Regions from separate parts of the Methylobacterium oryzae genome, predicted to be linked through region 2. Evidence: riboswitches for the same ligand, from Rfam matches in the RefSeq annotation. Region 2 holds a riboswitch; the other holds the start of a gene.
The links. Region 2 has a riboswitch for thiamine pyrophosphate ahead of thiC (phosphomethylpyrimidine synthase ThiC). Riboswitches for the same ligand answer to the same signal wherever they lie in the genome.
Positions count from the first base shown of each region.

Region 1: linked by a shared signal. The riboswitch ahead of thiO (glycine oxidase ThiO) and the one ahead of thiC (phosphomethylpyrimidine synthase ThiC) in region 2 are both predicted to bind thiamine pyrophosphate.

Region 1 covers NZ_CP090349.1:4,330,256-4,337,964, reverse strand. Annotated here, with positions in the region: gene LXM90_RS20760 (adenylate/guanylate cyclase domain-containing protein) at 1-1,254, shown strand, start outside; gene LXM90_RS20755 (glycosyltransferase) at 1,344-2,465, opposite strand; gene LXM90_RS20750 (retropepsin-like aspartic protease family protein) at 2,863-3,366, opposite strand; TPP riboswitch at 3,600-3,728, shown strand; gene thiO (glycine oxidase ThiO) at 3,793-5,016, shown strand; gene thiS (sulfur carrier protein ThiS) at 5,013-5,225, shown strand; gene LXM90_RS20735 (thiazole synthase) at 5,228-6,031, shown strand; gene LXM90_RS20730 (thiamine phosphate synthase) at 6,028-6,684, shown strand; gene LXM90_RS20725 (peptidase) at 6,743-7,495, opposite strand; gene LXM90_RS20720 (transglutaminase family protein) at 7,540-7,709, opposite strand, start outside.
Region 2 covers NZ_CP090349.1:1,563,693-1,571,401, forward strand. Annotated here, with positions in the region: gene thiC (phosphomethylpyrimidine synthase ThiC) at 1-1,607, opposite strand, end outside; TPP riboswitch at 1,679-1,784, opposite strand; gene LXM90_RS07540 (alpha/beta hydrolase) at 1,899-2,729, shown strand; gene LXM90_RS07545 (restriction endonuclease) at 2,745-3,119, shown strand; gene LXM90_RS07550 (acyltransferase family protein) at 3,236-4,306, shown strand; gene LXM90_RS07555 (hypothetical protein) at 4,313-4,558, opposite strand; gene LXM90_RS07560 (hypothetical protein) at 4,659-5,159, opposite strand; gene LXM90_RS07565 (hypothetical protein) at 5,344-5,727, shown strand; gene LXM90_RS07570 (YoaK family protein) at 5,765-6,481, opposite strand; gene LXM90_RS07575 (hypothetical protein) at 6,486-6,704, opposite strand; gene LXM90_RS07580 (LysR family transcriptional regulator) at 6,801-7,670, shown strand.

The DNA of each region.
Region 1 (7,709 bases), 2.8 Mb from region 2:
GAACGCCGCCCGCCAACGCCCGGATCCCCGACGGCCTTCGCGGACGGCTCGGAGGCCGACGACGTGCCCTTCGGCGCGCTCCAGCCCTCCGTGGGCATCCGCGACTGGCTTCTCGGCGAGGGCGCGCGGATGCCCAACGCCGAGGAGATGCTGGCCGGGCTCGCCGAGCGCCTGATCGCGATCGGCGTGCCGGTGGACCGGGCCTCCACGGCGATCGACACCCTGCACTCGGAGTATGCCGGCGTCGGCCGAATCTGGACGCGGGACGGCGGCACCACCGTGCGGCTGTTCCCCCACGGGGCCCGCTCGACGGACGCGTACCTCAACAGCCCGTTCCACACGGTCCACGAGACCGGGGAGTGGCTCATCCTCGACCTGTCGAAGACTCCGGACGACGCCTACGCGATCGTTCCCGACCTGAAGGCTGGCGGCTACACCCACTACGTCGTGGCGCCCCTGTTCTTCACGAACGGCACGCAGAACGGCATCACCTTCGCCACGCGGGCCCCCGAGGGGTTCCGGGACGACGACATCGCGATCCTCCGCTTCGTCATGCCGGCGCTGGCGGCCGTGATGGAGATGCGCGTCCTCAACAAGCAGCTCGACCACGTGCTCCGGCTCTATGTCGGCGACGAGCCGCACCGGGCGATCCTGGCCGGCGACATCCGCCGCGGGCAGGTGACCCGGATCCGCTCGGCGATCCTGTTCGCCGACATGCGCGACTACACCCGCACCACCGCCGACATGACGCCGGAGGAGGCGGTGGGCCTGCTCAACGTGTTCTTCGACTGCCTCGTGCCGCCGATCGAGCGTGAGGGCGGCGAGGTCCTGAAGTATCTCGGCGACGGCCTGCTGGCGATCTTCCGGGAAACCGGCGACGATCTGGGCGGCGCGGCCAAGGGCGCGCTCACGGCGGCCCAGCACGCCCTGGCGGCCCTCGACGAGGCGAACGCCCTGCACCAGTTCCCGGTGCCGGTGGCCGCCGGCATCGCGCTCCACCACGGCGAGGCCGCCTACGGCAATGTCGGATCCGGCTCACGCCTCGACTTCACGGTGATCGGCCGCGACGTGAACCTCGCGAGCCGCATCGCGCAGCTGAACCGCGCCCTCGGCGAGCCGCTGCTGATGTCGAAGCCCTTCGTGGACTTCCTCTGGGGAGACCCGATCCCAATGGGAGAGCACCGGCTCAACGGCTTCGACGAGCCCATGGCGGTGTTCCGGCCGAAATTCCTGCGGCCGCGCAAGTCCAGCTGAGCGGCCCTCCGATCGGACCCGACGTCACGCGGCGCTCGCGGAGATCCGCCGCGATCTGAGGCTCGCGGGCGATCCGCGCGCGGTGCGTGTCACCACGTCGGCACGAACGGCAGAGCGTAGGGTGTGTGCCGGCAACCCCAGACCGGATCGATCATCTGCGCCATCACGTCCCGGGCCAGGGCGCCGGCGCGTATGGCGACCTCCCGCGGGACATGCGCCCGCTCGAGGATCTTCAGGCAGGCATGTCCGCAGGCGCTGAACTGGCCGCTGTGGTACGCGTTGAGGGCGAACTCGTCGAGCAAGCCGTACTCGTAGACCCACGGGTTCAGGGAGATGCCCTCGCTCGGAAGCTCGAGAGCCAAGCCCGCCTCGGCGTAACGATAGCCTTCCGCGAACCGCTTCCTCAGCCTGCAGAATCGGCTGGCCCCGTGGCGCGCCTCCGCCCGCCCCGGACGGATTGCGGTGGCGCGCTCGTAGAGCTGCAGCACCCTGTCCTCCGGCTCGTCGAGGCGCTCCGCGTTCACCGCGGCCATCAGCAGGTTGAAATAGACCTCCTCGTCCCATCCGCCGAGATCGGCCCGCTTCAGGAAACAGGCGAACGCTTTCCGGTACTCGCCGGCGGCGTCGTAGGTGGTGCCGAGGTACATCGTGTACCGGGCGATCATGAAGGGGTCCGTCTCGACCGCCAGTGCCTTCTCGAGGACGGCGATATCCCGCGCGTCCGCCGTCGCGTCGCGGTGGCGGGCACCGTCGTCGCCCCGACGCATCGCGAGGGGGAGGATCGGTGTCTCTGTCACGCCGGGGCAGCTGAGGAATTCGTGCAGCACGCCCCGGTAACGCCAGTTCTCCCGGGTGCTGACCAGCTGGTTGCGCCAGTACCGCGTGTGCGCGTCGATGATCTCGAACCGATAGCCGGGCGCACGCAGCTTCGGCATCGTGAATTCCGCCGGGACGATCAGCTCATCGTCGGCGTCGATGATCAATGCGTACTGCGCGTGACGCCGCGCGAGTTTCAAGGCCTCGTTCCGGTTGAAGGCGAAATCGACCCAGGGGCGCTCGACCAGAGCACCCGGTATGTCCGCGAGCGCGGCACGGACGACATCCTGGGTTCCATCCGTCGAGCCGGTATCGACGACGATCCAATGATCGATGATCGGACGAACAGAATCGAGGCAACGCCGGATAACGTGGGCCTCGTCCTTCACGATCATGGACAAACAGATCGTCGATCCGCGATTCTTCATACCGAAGCCGTCCCATCGCGCGCTCACGTGTCGGATGCGCAGTCATGAACGCTCCTAGCATTGCCGGAATGCGCTGACAAACAAACATATCCTTCGGAAAAATTTGGATTAAATATCTGAAACTACATATAATAAGCCAGTTATATATAAATTCTCCGGCTCACGGTCTTATGACTGCAAATACCCGCGACCGATAGACTGATCGAGCGGATCAGGAGACACCCGCCATCGGGCTGGCACGAGGCCCGAACGCCGTAGGTCATCGGCGCGGGCGTTGGGCCCGCAGCCGATCCCGTGGTGCAGGCCCGGGGGATCCCCACAGGCGCGCCTCGGCCAGACAGATCAGCGTCGATCTCCGGCCGCCTCAGCCCCTGAGCGTCATCGTGCTGCCGGAGATGCCGAAATCGCGCAGACGCCTGAGGAACGACATGCCCAGCAGGCTCGTCGACAGGAGCCCGCGCGGGATCACGACCGCATCGACGTCCCGGACCGTGATCGATCCGATCTGCACGATGGCGATCCGGATCGGCGCCACGCGGACCGTGCCGTTCGCGGTGTTCCAGACGCGGGTGAAATCGGCCGGAGTGACCCGGATCCCGATCCGCGCGGCATCCTCCTCGGAGAACGCGCAGGCGCTCGCTCCCGTATCGACCATCATCGGCAGCGAGCGGCCGTCCAACAGCGCATTGACGAAGAAGTGGCCGTTGCGCCCGGCCTGGAGGGCCACGCCGGCGGCGTCGACTGCGGGAACGGGCTCCGGCGGCGTGACGGCGAGGGCCACCGGCGCCGGCCTCATGCCGTCGCGCAGCTTCAAGGCGGCCGTGACACCGAGGAAGCCGAGCAGGCAGATCAATAGGATTGCGCGCACGCGAGTCCGCCCGTGACGTGGAGTGCCGGCGACCGGAGACGTTCCGGAATCCCGGTGATGAGATGCCAGACCAGTGAAGGGATGGTGCGCGATCGCGGTCGCCGCCGCGGCGCGCGCGCCGATTCCGCTCCGCTTGGTGTCCAGATCGTCACCGGGATCCGCGGATTGTCGCGGGAACGACTGGATGCTCGCGGCGCGGGGTTGACCGGCAGGGGCCGGGGAGCCACATCTGCGTCTGTTCCAGGGAGATCCCCGGCAAGGGGCTGAGAAACCGCTGGCACGTCCGTCAGGACCTGCGGCGCGGAAATCCTTCGAACCTGATCCGGCTCATACCGGCGTAGGGATTGGACCGCGGCCGCCTGAAAGGCAGGCCACAGCTTCTCACCGAAGCGCACGGCCCGATCTCCGCGACGGCAATCCGCGGAGATGATTGTGCCCCTCGACCGACCCGCCTCACCGATCGGCCGCCGCCGCAACCCGGACGGCAACGTCGCGCCGGCGACCCTTCCGGCGCGGACGGACGTCGCCGTGGTCGGCGGCGGGCTGATCGGGCTGTCGATCGCGTGGCGCCTCGCCCGGGCCGGCCGCGCCGTGACGGTGCTGGAGCGGGACACGATCGGGGCGGGCGCGAGCCTCGCGGCCACCGGCATGCTGGCCCCCGCCGCCGAGCACGAGCCGGGCTCCGATCCGCTGCTGCCGCTCGCCCTGGACTCGCTGCGGCTCTGGCCCGCGTTCCGCGACGCCCTGGAGGCCGAGTCCGGCCGGGCGATCGACTACCGCGCCGACGGCACCCTGGTGCTGGCGGTCGGCCGCGACGAGGTCGAGCGCCTGCGCTTCCGCTTCGACCTTCAGCGCCGCTCGGGGCTCGAGGCCACGTGGCTGCCGGGCAGCGAGGTGCGGCGCCTGGAGCCGGGCCTGCGCCCCTCCGTCACCGCCGGGATCCACTGCCCGCTCGACCATCAGGTCGACCCCCGTCTGGTCATGGACGCCCTCACCGAGGCCTGCCGCCGCGCCGGCGTAATTCTGGCGGAGCGGAATCCCGTCACCGCCCTGGACTGGTCGGGTGGCCGCGTGACCGGGATCCGCGCCGGCGACCGCGTCGTCCCGGCGGAGACCGTCATCCTCGCCTCCGGCGCCTGGAGCGGGGAGGGCGGTCTGCTGCCCGACGCGCTCGCCCTGCCGGTCCGCCCGCTGAAGGGCCAGTCCCTGGCCCTGCGCACCACCGCCCGGACCGGTACCCTGGCGCGGATGGTCTGGACCGAGCAGGTCCACATGGCGCCGAAGAGCGACGGCCAGCTCATCGTCGGCGCGACCGTCGAGGATTGCGGCTTCCGGCCCGGCGTCACCGCGGGCGGACTCTACGCCCTGCTGGAGGGTGCCCGCCGGGTGCTGCCCGGCATCGAGGAGATGGAGGTGGAGGCGGTCTGGAGCGGGTACCGCCCGACCTCGGACGACGACGCACCGATCCTCGACGCGATCGCGCCGGGCCTCGTCGCCGCCACCGGGCATCACCGCAACGGCTACCTGCTCGCCCCGGTGACCGCCGACGCGATCGCCGCGCTGGTGCTGCGCGGCGCGCTGCCGGAGGTGGCGCGTCCCTTCACCCGCGCGCGCTTCGGCCAGCCGGAAGCGCTGAGGGCCTCGGCATGAAACTCCTCGTCAACGGTGAGCCGCGCGAGTGCGCGGTCGAGACGGTGGACGCCCTGTTCCGCCTGGAGGCGGAGGAGAGCGGCATCGAGAGTCCGCAGGGTGTCGCCATCGCGCTGAACGGCCGCGTTCTGCGCCGCCGGGACTGGGGCGAGACACCGGTCGCGGAGGGCGACCGGGTCGAGATCGTCCGCGCCATGCAGGGAGGTTGAGCATGGACCAGAGTCACTTGCCGCCGCGCCCCGAGGGCGGGGATGACAGCCTGACCATCGCCGGGGTGAGGCTGTCGTCCCGGCTGTTCATCGGCACCGCCGGCTACCCGACGCAGGCGATCATGCGCGACGCCGTCGCGGCGAGCGGCGCCGACGTGGTCACCGCCTCGATCCGCCGGGTCTCGCTGCAGGGCCACGGCTCGGACACGGTCAAGATCCTGAAGGGCAAGCGCTTCCTGCCGAACACCGCCGGCTGCGAGACGGCCCGGGACGCGATCATGACCGCCGAGCTCGCCCGCGAGGCGCTCGACACCAACTGGATCAAGGTCGAGGTGATCGGCGACCGCGAGACGCTCTACCCGGACGTGATGGAGCTGATCGAGGCCTGCCGCCATCTCGTGGACGACGGCTTCGTCGTGCTGCCCTACTGCAACGACGACCCGATCGTGTGCCAGCGCCTGGAGGATCTCGGCTGCGCCGCGGTGATGCCCATGGGCTCGCTGATCGGCTCCGGGATGGGTGTCGCCAATCCGGCCAACCTGGAGCTGATCTGCCGCCGGGCGACAGTGCCGGTGGTGGTCGATGCCGGCATCGGCACCGCATCGGACGCGGTGATCGCCATGGAGCTCGGCGCCTCCGCCTGCCTGATCAACACCGCCGTGGCCAAGGCCGACGATCCGGTGCGGATGGCTCGCGCCATGGGCCGGGCCGTGGAGGCCGGGCGCGACGCCCACCGCGCCGGGCGGATCCCCCGCCGCGGCCGGGCCGAGCCGTCGAGCCCGCAGCTCGGCCTCGTCGGCTCGTGAGGGCGTTGCCGTCGCCGCTGCTCGCGGTGACGGACCGGCACGGGCATCCGCGGCCCCTCGCCGAGACCGTGCAGGCGGTCCTCGACGGCGGCGGGCGCTGGATCTGGTTCCGCGACCGGGACCTAGAGGCGGATGCCCGCCTGCGCCTCGGTGCGCGCGTGGCCGAGCGCGTGCGGGCCGCGAACGGCGTCCTGACGGTCGGAGGCGATGTCGCGCTCGCGCGCGCCCTCGGTGCCGACGGCGTGCATCTCGGCGGCGGCTCGGGACCGGAGGCGATCGCGGCGGCGCGGGCGGCACTCGGTCCGCTCGCGCTGATCGGCGTCTCGGCCCACGCGCCGCGCGAGGCTGCGGCTGCCGCGCAGGCCGGCGCCGATTACGTGACCCTCAGCCCGATCTACACGACCGCGAGCAAGCCCGGCTACGGGCCGGCGCTCGGGTCCGAGGGGATCGCCGCCGCGCGGGCGGCGGGCCTGCCGATCGTGGCCCTGGGCGGTGTCGGGCCCGAGATGATCGGGGCCTGTCGCGCGGCGGGGGCTGCGGGCTTCGCCGTCATGGGTGGCCCGATGCGCGCCCTGAATCCGGCCGACGCGACCCGGGCGCTCCTGAAGGCCTGGGGCGCAGCGGAGTCTTCAGCGGCTCGGACAGCCACGTAGAAATCTGCCCCCGTCCCGGCGAGCGCAGCGGAGCAAGACGGCCGATGCTGTAGTTGCCCTAGGCGTTGGACGGTCCGTAGGGCGGGCGCGGGATCGCCCGGTGCGCCGCGCGCAGCGCAGCCGACCAGCGCTCGCGCAGATCGTGGAAGTAGCCCTCGCCGGCCTCGATCCGGTGGTTCACCTCGAGCGTCAGCGCGTTCCGGCGAGCGACCGCGATGTCGATCGGCAGGCCGACGCCCAGATTGGAGCGCATGGTCGAATCCATCGAGACCAGGCTCACCTTGAGGGCGTCGTAGAGGTCGGTCGTGTACTTCACGGCGCGGTCGAGGATCGGCTTGCCGTACTTGTGCTCACCGATCTGGAGGAACGGCGCGTCGGTGCTGCACTCGATGAAATTGCCGGCGGAGTAGATCAGGTACAGCCGCATCTCGCCGGTGCCGATCTGGCCGCCGAACAGCAGCGAGATCGAGAACCGGATATTGGCCGCCTCGAACCCGTCCTTCTCGATGGCGCGCACCCGCCGGATGGCCCGGCCGATCAGCTGCGCCGCCTGGAACATCGTCGGCGCCTCGACGAGCTTCTGCGGCGGCTCACCCTCCTCCTCGCCGGGCACGCCCTCCTGGAGCAGGCTGAGCACCGACTGGGTGATCGAGAGGTTGCCCGCGGAGGCGAGCATCATCACCCGCTCGCCCGGCACGTTGAAATGGTGGAGCTTGCGGTAGGTCGAGATGTCGTCGAGCCCCGCATTGGTGCGGGTATCGGCGACCATGACCAGCCCTTCCTCCACCAGGACACCGACGCAGTAGGTCATCGTTTTCGGGCTCTCGTGCGGTCGGCGGACCGGGGTCGGGACGGTCAGGATTGAGCGGCGGCCCTGCCTTGCTCGACCCGGAGCTTCACGTCCAGTGTCTCGGTGCCACCGCCGGTCCGGCTGCCGCGGATCGGCGCCGCCCCGAGATAGTCCAGGCCGGTGGCGACGCGGATGTAGTTGTCCGTCGGGCTGACATCGTAGCACGGGTCGAACG
Region 2 (7,709 bases):
TTGAACTGGTCCTCCCAGCGGAAGTCGAACCGGGCGCGGCTGAGCGCGTCGTCCCGGAGCTGCGCGGCGGGATGCCCCTTGGCGAGGTCGGCGGCGTGGGCGGCGATCTTGTAGGTGATGACGCCGGTCTTCACGTCGTCCCGGTCCGGCAGGCCGAGATGCTCCTTCGGGGTGACGTAGCAGAGCATCGCGGTGCCGAACCAGCCGATCATGGCGGCGCCGATGCCCGAGGTGATGTGGTCGTAGCCCGGGGCGATGTCGGTGGTCAGCGGGCCGAGGGTGTAGAACGGCGCCTCGCCGCACTCCTTCAGCTGCTTCTCCATGTTGACCTTGATCTTGTGCATCGGCACGTGGCCGGGGCCTTCGATCATCACCTGGCAGCCCTTGTCCCAGGCGACCTTGGTCAGCTCGCCGAGCGTCTCCAGCTCGCCGAACTGCGCGGCGTCGTTGGCGTCGGCGATCGAGCCCGGGCGCAGGCCGTCGCCCAGCGAGAACGAGACGTCGTAGGCCCGCATGATGTCGCAGATCTCGTCGAACCGCTCGTAGAGGAACGATTCCCGGTGCCCGGCCAGGCACCAGCGCGCCATGATCGAGCCTCCGCGGGAGACGATGCCGGTGACGCGCCGGGCGGTCAGCGGCACGTGGGCGAGCCGCACGCCGGCATGGATCGTGAAGTAGTCGATGCCCTGCTCGGCCTGCTCGATCAGCGTGTCCTTGAAGACCTCCCAGTCGAGCTTGAGCGGGTCGCCGCCGACCTTCTCCAGCGCCTGGTAGATCGGCACCGTGCCGATCGGGACCGGGCTGTTGCGGATGATCCACGAGCGGATGTTGTGGATGTTGCGGCCGGTGGACAGGTCCATGACCGTGTCGGCGCCCCAGCGGATCGACCAGACGAGCTTCTCGACCTCGTCGGCGGCCGAGGAGGTCACGGCGGAGTTGCCGATGTTGGCGTTGATCTTGACCAGGAAGTTCCGGCCGATCGCCATCGGCTCCAGCTCGGTGTGGTTGATGTTGGCCGGGATGATCGCCCGGCCGCGGGCGATCTCGTCGCGGACGAATTCCGGGGTGATGAAGGGCGGGACCGAGGCCCCGAAGCTCTGGCCGTCCGCGAGCGCGGCCTCGGCGCCCGCGAGCATGGCCTCCCGGCAGACGTTCTCGCGGTGGGCGACGTAGATCATCTCCTCGGTGATGATCCCCGCGCGGGCGAACTCGTACTGGGTCACCATCTGGCCCGGGGCCGCCTTGCGGATGGTCCGCTCGGCGGGGCAGGGGGCCACGAGCTTGTCGCCCGCGAATCCGTTATCCTCGGGCTTCACCGCGCGCGGCGCGACGGCCGCGTAGCCGCGGGCGGCGACCCAGGGCTCGCGCACGCCGGGGAGGCCGGCATTGAGGTCGATGCGGGCATCGGTCTCGGTGTAGGGGCCCGACGGGTCGTAGACCCGCACCGCTTCCTCCTTCGGATCGGAGAGGACGATCTCGCGATAGGGGACGCGGATGTCCGGCCGCCCGGCCGGGTTCGCGTACGCCTTGCGCGATCCGGTGACCGGACCCGTGGTCACGGTCTCGGGGCTGCCTTTCACGTCCTTCGGGAGAACGGGTGCGTTCATCGTGGGCCTCTCCTCGTGCTGGAGCGGTCCGGTCCACGCGATGGCCGAGATGAGATGAGGTCGCGCGAGATGCGACCGCAGGTTCCCGTCCCTCCGCCGGTATGAGCCGGATCAGGTTCAAGGGTCAGGGCAGCGTGCCCAATCTCAGCCCTCTTCAGGGCCCCCCTCGGAACGGTTCCAGACTCGGGCCCGCGGACGGCTTTGTCAATGCTGACCGGCCGCCCTAGAAAACACATCCCCGAAACCGTTCGTCCGAACGCACGCGTTCTCCCCCGCCGCAATCGCACCGCAATGCGCCTCATCGCCGGCCTCCTGCTCGCCGCGCTCCTCCTCTGCGGGCTGGCCTGCGCCGCGCTCGCGCTCGGGCAGCGCCGGTTCCTCTATCCGGGCGCCTTCGGGCCGCAGAACCCGTGGACGATCCCGCCGGGCCTCGCGACGATCACGGTCGCGACCCCCGACGGCGAGACCCTGCACGGCCTGTGGCGGCCTCCGCGGCCGGGCTGCGGCGTCGTCGTGAGCTTCCACGGCAACGGGTCCCGCCCCGAGCCGCACGCGGCCCGCTTCGCCGCGGAGCCCTGGCGGGCGCGCGGCTGGGGCGTGCTCACTGTGGCCTATCGCGGCTATCCCGGCTCCACCGGCAGCCCCAGCGAGGACGGGCTGATCCGCGACGGGCTGGCGGCCGTCGAGGCCGCGCGGGCGCGGGCGCCCGACGCGCCGATCCTCCTCCACGGACACTCCCTCGGGGCCGCCGTGGCCGTGGCCGTCGCCGAACGGGTGCCGACGATCGGCCTGTACCTGGAGGCGCCGTTCGACTCGATGACCCACACCGTGCGGCTGCATGTCCCGCTAGCCCCGATCTGGCTCCTGCGCGACACGTACCGCTCGGACCTGCGCATCCGCGACGGGTCGGCGCCCGTGCTGATCGTGCAGGGCCGCGACGACACGGTGGTGCCGGCCAAGCTGGCGCGGAACCTCGCCGAGGCGGCCGGCCCGCGGGCGCGGATCGACGTGATCCCGGGGGACCACGTCTCCATCCTGGGGAGCCGGGATCGCGAGGCCGAAGCGCTGTTCGGACAGGGCGTCGGTCCGGCTTGCCCGCAGCCGGTGGACCAGCAGGGGTAGGAGAGGGAGGCTCGCGTGGTCGGACGGCGCTCGCAGCGCTGGAGCGCCGAGGATCCGGACGCGCCGGGCGTCCCGGGCCCGCCGGACCCGGTCTGCCCCCTCTGCGAGCGCCCGATCCCGCGCCGCGCCCGCTCCAGCCTCCATCACCTCACGCCGAAGCTGAAGGGCGGGACCCATCGCGGCACGGTCCGGCTGCACCAGATCTGCCACTCGGCGATCCACGCCCGCTACAGCGAGGCGGAGATCGCCAAGCGCCTCGCCGACGTCGAGGCCCTGCGCGCCGATCCGGAGATCGCGCGCTTCCTCGTCTGGGTCCGCGGCAAGCCCGACGATTTCCACGCCGCCACGCGCATGACCCGCGAGCGGAAGTCGGCGCGCCGCAAGATCTGACACCTGCCCGGCCGGCGTTTACCGGGCGTTCGTCACATCCGCAGGTGGCCGCCGCCCCGTTCCTTGCCGTCAACCCGAACCGGTCCAGGATCGCCCCGATCGCGAGGGTTCGGACGATGGCCGGGGTCGGGGATACGGGGGATCGACTCGCCTGGGTCGATATCGCCAAGGGGATCTGCATCCTCCTGGTCGTCATGATGCATTCGGTCATCGGCACCGGCGAGGCCATGGGCGGCGAGGGCTTCCTCCACCCGATCGTCGCCTTCGCGAAGCCGTTCCGCATCCCGGACTTCTTCCTGCTCTCCGGACTGTTCGTCGGGCGGGTGATCGACCGCGACTGGCGCCTGTTCTCCGACCGCCGGGTCGTCCACTTCGCCTATTTCTACCTGCTCTGGCTGGTGATCCAGTCGGTCGCCAAGTACGGCAAGATCGTCGGCGATGCCGGTCCCGCGGCCTTCGCGGCGCATCTCGCCCACGCGCTGATCGAGCCCTATTCCAGCCTCTGGTTCATCTACCTGCTGGCGGTGTTCTCGGTGGTCACCAAGGCCCTGCGCCGCGTGCCCGGCGGCGTGCTCCTCGCCGGCGCCGCCCTGCTGCAGATCGCCGACATCCGCAGCGAGTCGACCCTGATCGAGGAGTTCTGCGCCCGCTACGTCTACTTCGTCGCGGGCTACCTGTTCGCCGGGCGGATCTTCGCGCTCGCCGACGCGGCGCGCCGCCGCGTCCCGCTCGCCCTCTGCGGCCTCGGCGCCTGGGCGGTCCTGGAAGGCTGGCTCGCGCTGACCCCGTCGGGCCTGCCGGATCATCCGACCCTCGCCAGCCTGCCGCTGGTGAGCCTCGCCCTCGGCGGGGCCGGTGCCCTCGCGATCTTGGTGGCGGCGGCTCTCATCGGCCGCGCCGGCGGTCCGGTCGCCGAGGCGGTCCGGACCTGCGGCCAGCGCTCGATCGTGATCTACCTCGCCTTCTCGCTGCCGATGGCGGCGACCCGGGAGATCCTCGTGCGCACCGGCGCGATCGCCGATATCGGCCTCGCCAGCCTGACCGTCATGGCGATGGCGGTTGTCCTGCCGCTCATGCTGGAGCGGCTGGTCCGCGGAACGGCGCTCGACCTGCTGTTCGTCCGGCCGCGCCGGTTCCGGCTGGCCGGGTCCGGGCCTAAGCCGAGCCCGGCCCTGCAGGCGACCTGAGGGACCTCAGCCGTCGAAGGCGATACCGATCCGCCGGCTGCGCCGCCACGCCACGGTGGCCGGGCGCGGTTCGGTGCCCGTGCTGACACGAAGCGCGAAGCGGTCCGGCACGGCCTGATCGTCCTCGACCTCGATCTGCGCGCCGACGTCGGTGGCGTCCCAGACCAGGCAGCTCACCTCGCCGCCGTCGAGCAGCACGGCGCCGAACGTGAAGGCGTTCTTCCGGAAGGTGCCGCGGCGATTCTCCGTCATCAGCTCCTCCGTCCCGTCTCGTGGCTCCGCGGAGCCGGACGATGCCGGATCGCGGTTAACAGGGCAAATACGTTCCCGTGCCTGCCCTGCTCGACCGAGATCAGTACTCGTCGGGATCACCCCGGTAGCGGCGTGGCCCCGGCCCGTAATCGTCGTCGTAGGAGCGGCGCGGCGGCGGGCGGTCGTAGTCGCGGCGGTCGCGGTAGGCGTCGCGCCGGTCGTCGTAGCCGTCATTCCGGTAGCCGCCCCCGCCGCCGTAGGCACCCCCGCCGCCACCGCCGTAGCCGCCGCCGTAGCCCCCACCGCCGCCCGCGTTGATCCGCGGAGCGTACCAGCAGCTCTTCGCCTGGCCCGGCGCCGGATCGCCGAAGGTCTGGGTGTTGCAGGGCACGACGCCGCCCTGCGGGAACGGCCGGCCGTTCGTCCGGCCGGGCACGCCGTAATAGACGTTGGTGGGATAGGGCATCCGGCAGACGCCGCCCTCCTGCGCGCAGCCGACCAGGTTCACCGTGTCGAGCTGGTAGGCCTGGGCCGGGGCGGGTGCCAGCGCGCCGCCTCCCAGCGTGATGGCCCCGAAGGCCAGAGCGATCCGAATCTGCACGTCCCCGATTCCCCCGTGGTTCGCGGTGCGGGTGCCGAATAATCCGGTCGGCGGCTTCCGGCCAGCGGCCGCGCTCGCTATGGCGTCGCACAAGGATGCGCGCGGGCCGGTCCGCGGCCGGCGCGACGGTGATCGGGCGGAACGCCCCGTCGTCGGACGGGAGACGGCGCCCCGGGAGGCCTTGATGAGGGATGCGTCCGCGCAGGAGCTTCTGCTGCTCAGCGCACTCCAGGAATGCCGGATCCAGCTCGACGCGGCGCGCAAGGACGAGGCGGCCCGCGCCGCCGTCCGGGAGGAGCTCGAAGCCGCGCTCCGGCGCGAGGCCGCTCTCGCGGCGGCGATCGTGGAGGAGCGCGAGCGGACCGAGGCGGTCCGCCTCGTGCTTCAGGCGCTGTTGATGAGCGTCCGCCGGTTCGGTCTGCGCCGGCGCCTGTTCGGGGCGCGCATCGCCCGGCTCGGCCGCGAGACGCCGGATTCCGGTCCGCAGGCGGCCCGCCATCCCGTGCTGCTCGCCGAGGCGCGACGGGTGCTGGGTAAGCCATCGCCCGAACCGCCGGCCGAGCGGTGACGGCGGTCGCCGCCCGAGCGCCGCGCGGCGCGGCTCCTCACGGCCCGGCGCCGGCGTCTCCTGGCGCCGCGGCCAGGACGATCAGGGCCGTCAGAACGCCGAGCGGCAGGACGATGCTGCCGAAGGCGAGATGGGCGATCCCGAAGGCGCCGAACAGCGCGCCCGCGGCGAAGGCCGCGATCGCCGGAAGCACGCGCAGGAACCTCTCCCGGGTCTGATCGCGCTGTGGGCCGCGTCCCAGGACGAGGTCGGTCGCGTCGATGACGGCCTGGCTGACGCTCACCGTCATGACCGTGGTGGGGGCGAGATGGCCGAGAGACAGGCGGCCGATGGCGTTCTGTAACCCCATGGCCGCGACCGCGAGCATGCCGACGGCGATGGAAGCGGCACTGTCCGCTCCGCCGAGGGGCGACCACACGGTGCCACACAGCCCGAATCCCGCGAGCAGGGTCACCTCCACGGCGAGGAGCCAGGGCAGGGGGTCGAAAGCCCGCCGCTCCAGCGCCAGGGCCAGGACCCGCGCCCCCGCCACCGCTCCGACGAAGACGGGCAGCGCCAGGAGCTTGGCCACCACGCCGCTGGAGCTCGCGACCAGCTCGGCGCCGATCAGGACGAAGTTGCCGGTGACATGAGCGGTGAAGAGGCCGGTCAGGGCGATGAAGGCCGCAGCGTCGACGAAGCCGGCGACGAACGCCAGGGCGGCGCCGGCGAAGGGATCGCTCCCCGGTCTCCGAGCTCGCGCGGGACGACTCATCGTCTCAGTCGGCGAAGGGCGTCGCCGTCAGGCCGACCGGCATCCGCGGATTGGCGAAGTAGTCGGGCCAGCGATCGCAGAGATACAGGATCGCGACCAGCACGGTGGCGATCGCCAGCAGGGAGGCGAGCACCTCTGTGACCTGCGTCGCCCATTTCCCGAGCGTCGGGATCGCCATGAGGCCGCCGACGAACAGCGTGGTCACGATAACGGGTGCGGACATCGGGCAAGGCTTCGCGGCGCGGCTCTGGGACGGGGTTGTCCCGAACCCTAACGCTGCGCGGCGCCCGCAGGTTACCGATATCGGTTATCGTGACTCATGATAGGCAACCCGAACATCGAGCTGCTGCGCTCGTTCCTGGCCGTCGTCGAGAGCCGCAGCTTCACCGCCGCGGCGCAGGCTCTCGGTCTGCGGCAATCCACGGTGAGCGGGCACATCGCCCGGCTAGAGCAGGCGCTCGGTCGCGCGCTCCTGACGCGGGACACCCACCGGGTCGCGCCCACGCCGGACGGTCAGGCCATGATCGGCTTCGCCCGCGACGTGGTGGACGCGCAGGACCGGCTGCGCGCCTTCTTCTCGCCGGAAGGCCTGCGCGGCCGCATCCGGCTCGGCGTCTCCGAGGACTACACCCTGTCGACCCTGGCACAGGTCCTGGCCCGCTTCGCCGATCGGCACGACGCGGTCGATCTGCAGATCACGGTCGGGCTGAGCCGCGCCCTCTACCAGGGCTACGATGCGGGCGAGCTCGACGTGATCTTCTGCAAGCGGCGGCGCGGCGACCCGCGCGGGACCTTGGCCTGGGCGGAGGATCTGATCTGGACGGGCCGGCCCGGCCTCGTGCCGGATCCGGCCAAGCCCTTGCCCCTCGTGCTCTACCCGCCACCGTCGATGACCCGCACCTTGGCGCTCGACGCCCTCGAGGCAGTGGGCCGGTCCTGGCGGGTGGCCTGCACCAGCGGAAGCCTGATGGGGCTGCGGGCCGCCGTCGAGGCGGGCCTGGGCATCGCGCCGCATTCGGCCAAGATCCTGCCGCCGGGCCTCGCCGCGATCTCCGAGGCGGCCGGCCTGCCGCCGCTCGGCGCGGTCGAGTTCGTCGTGCTCGGCCCGGGTCGCCACCACGCGGCGGCGACCGCGCTGCAGGAGACGATCCTGGCGAGCACGGGCGAGCTTCAGGGCGCCGCGCGCTAGGGCAGCGTCGTCCCAACACGCGGTGGCCGGGCTCGATCC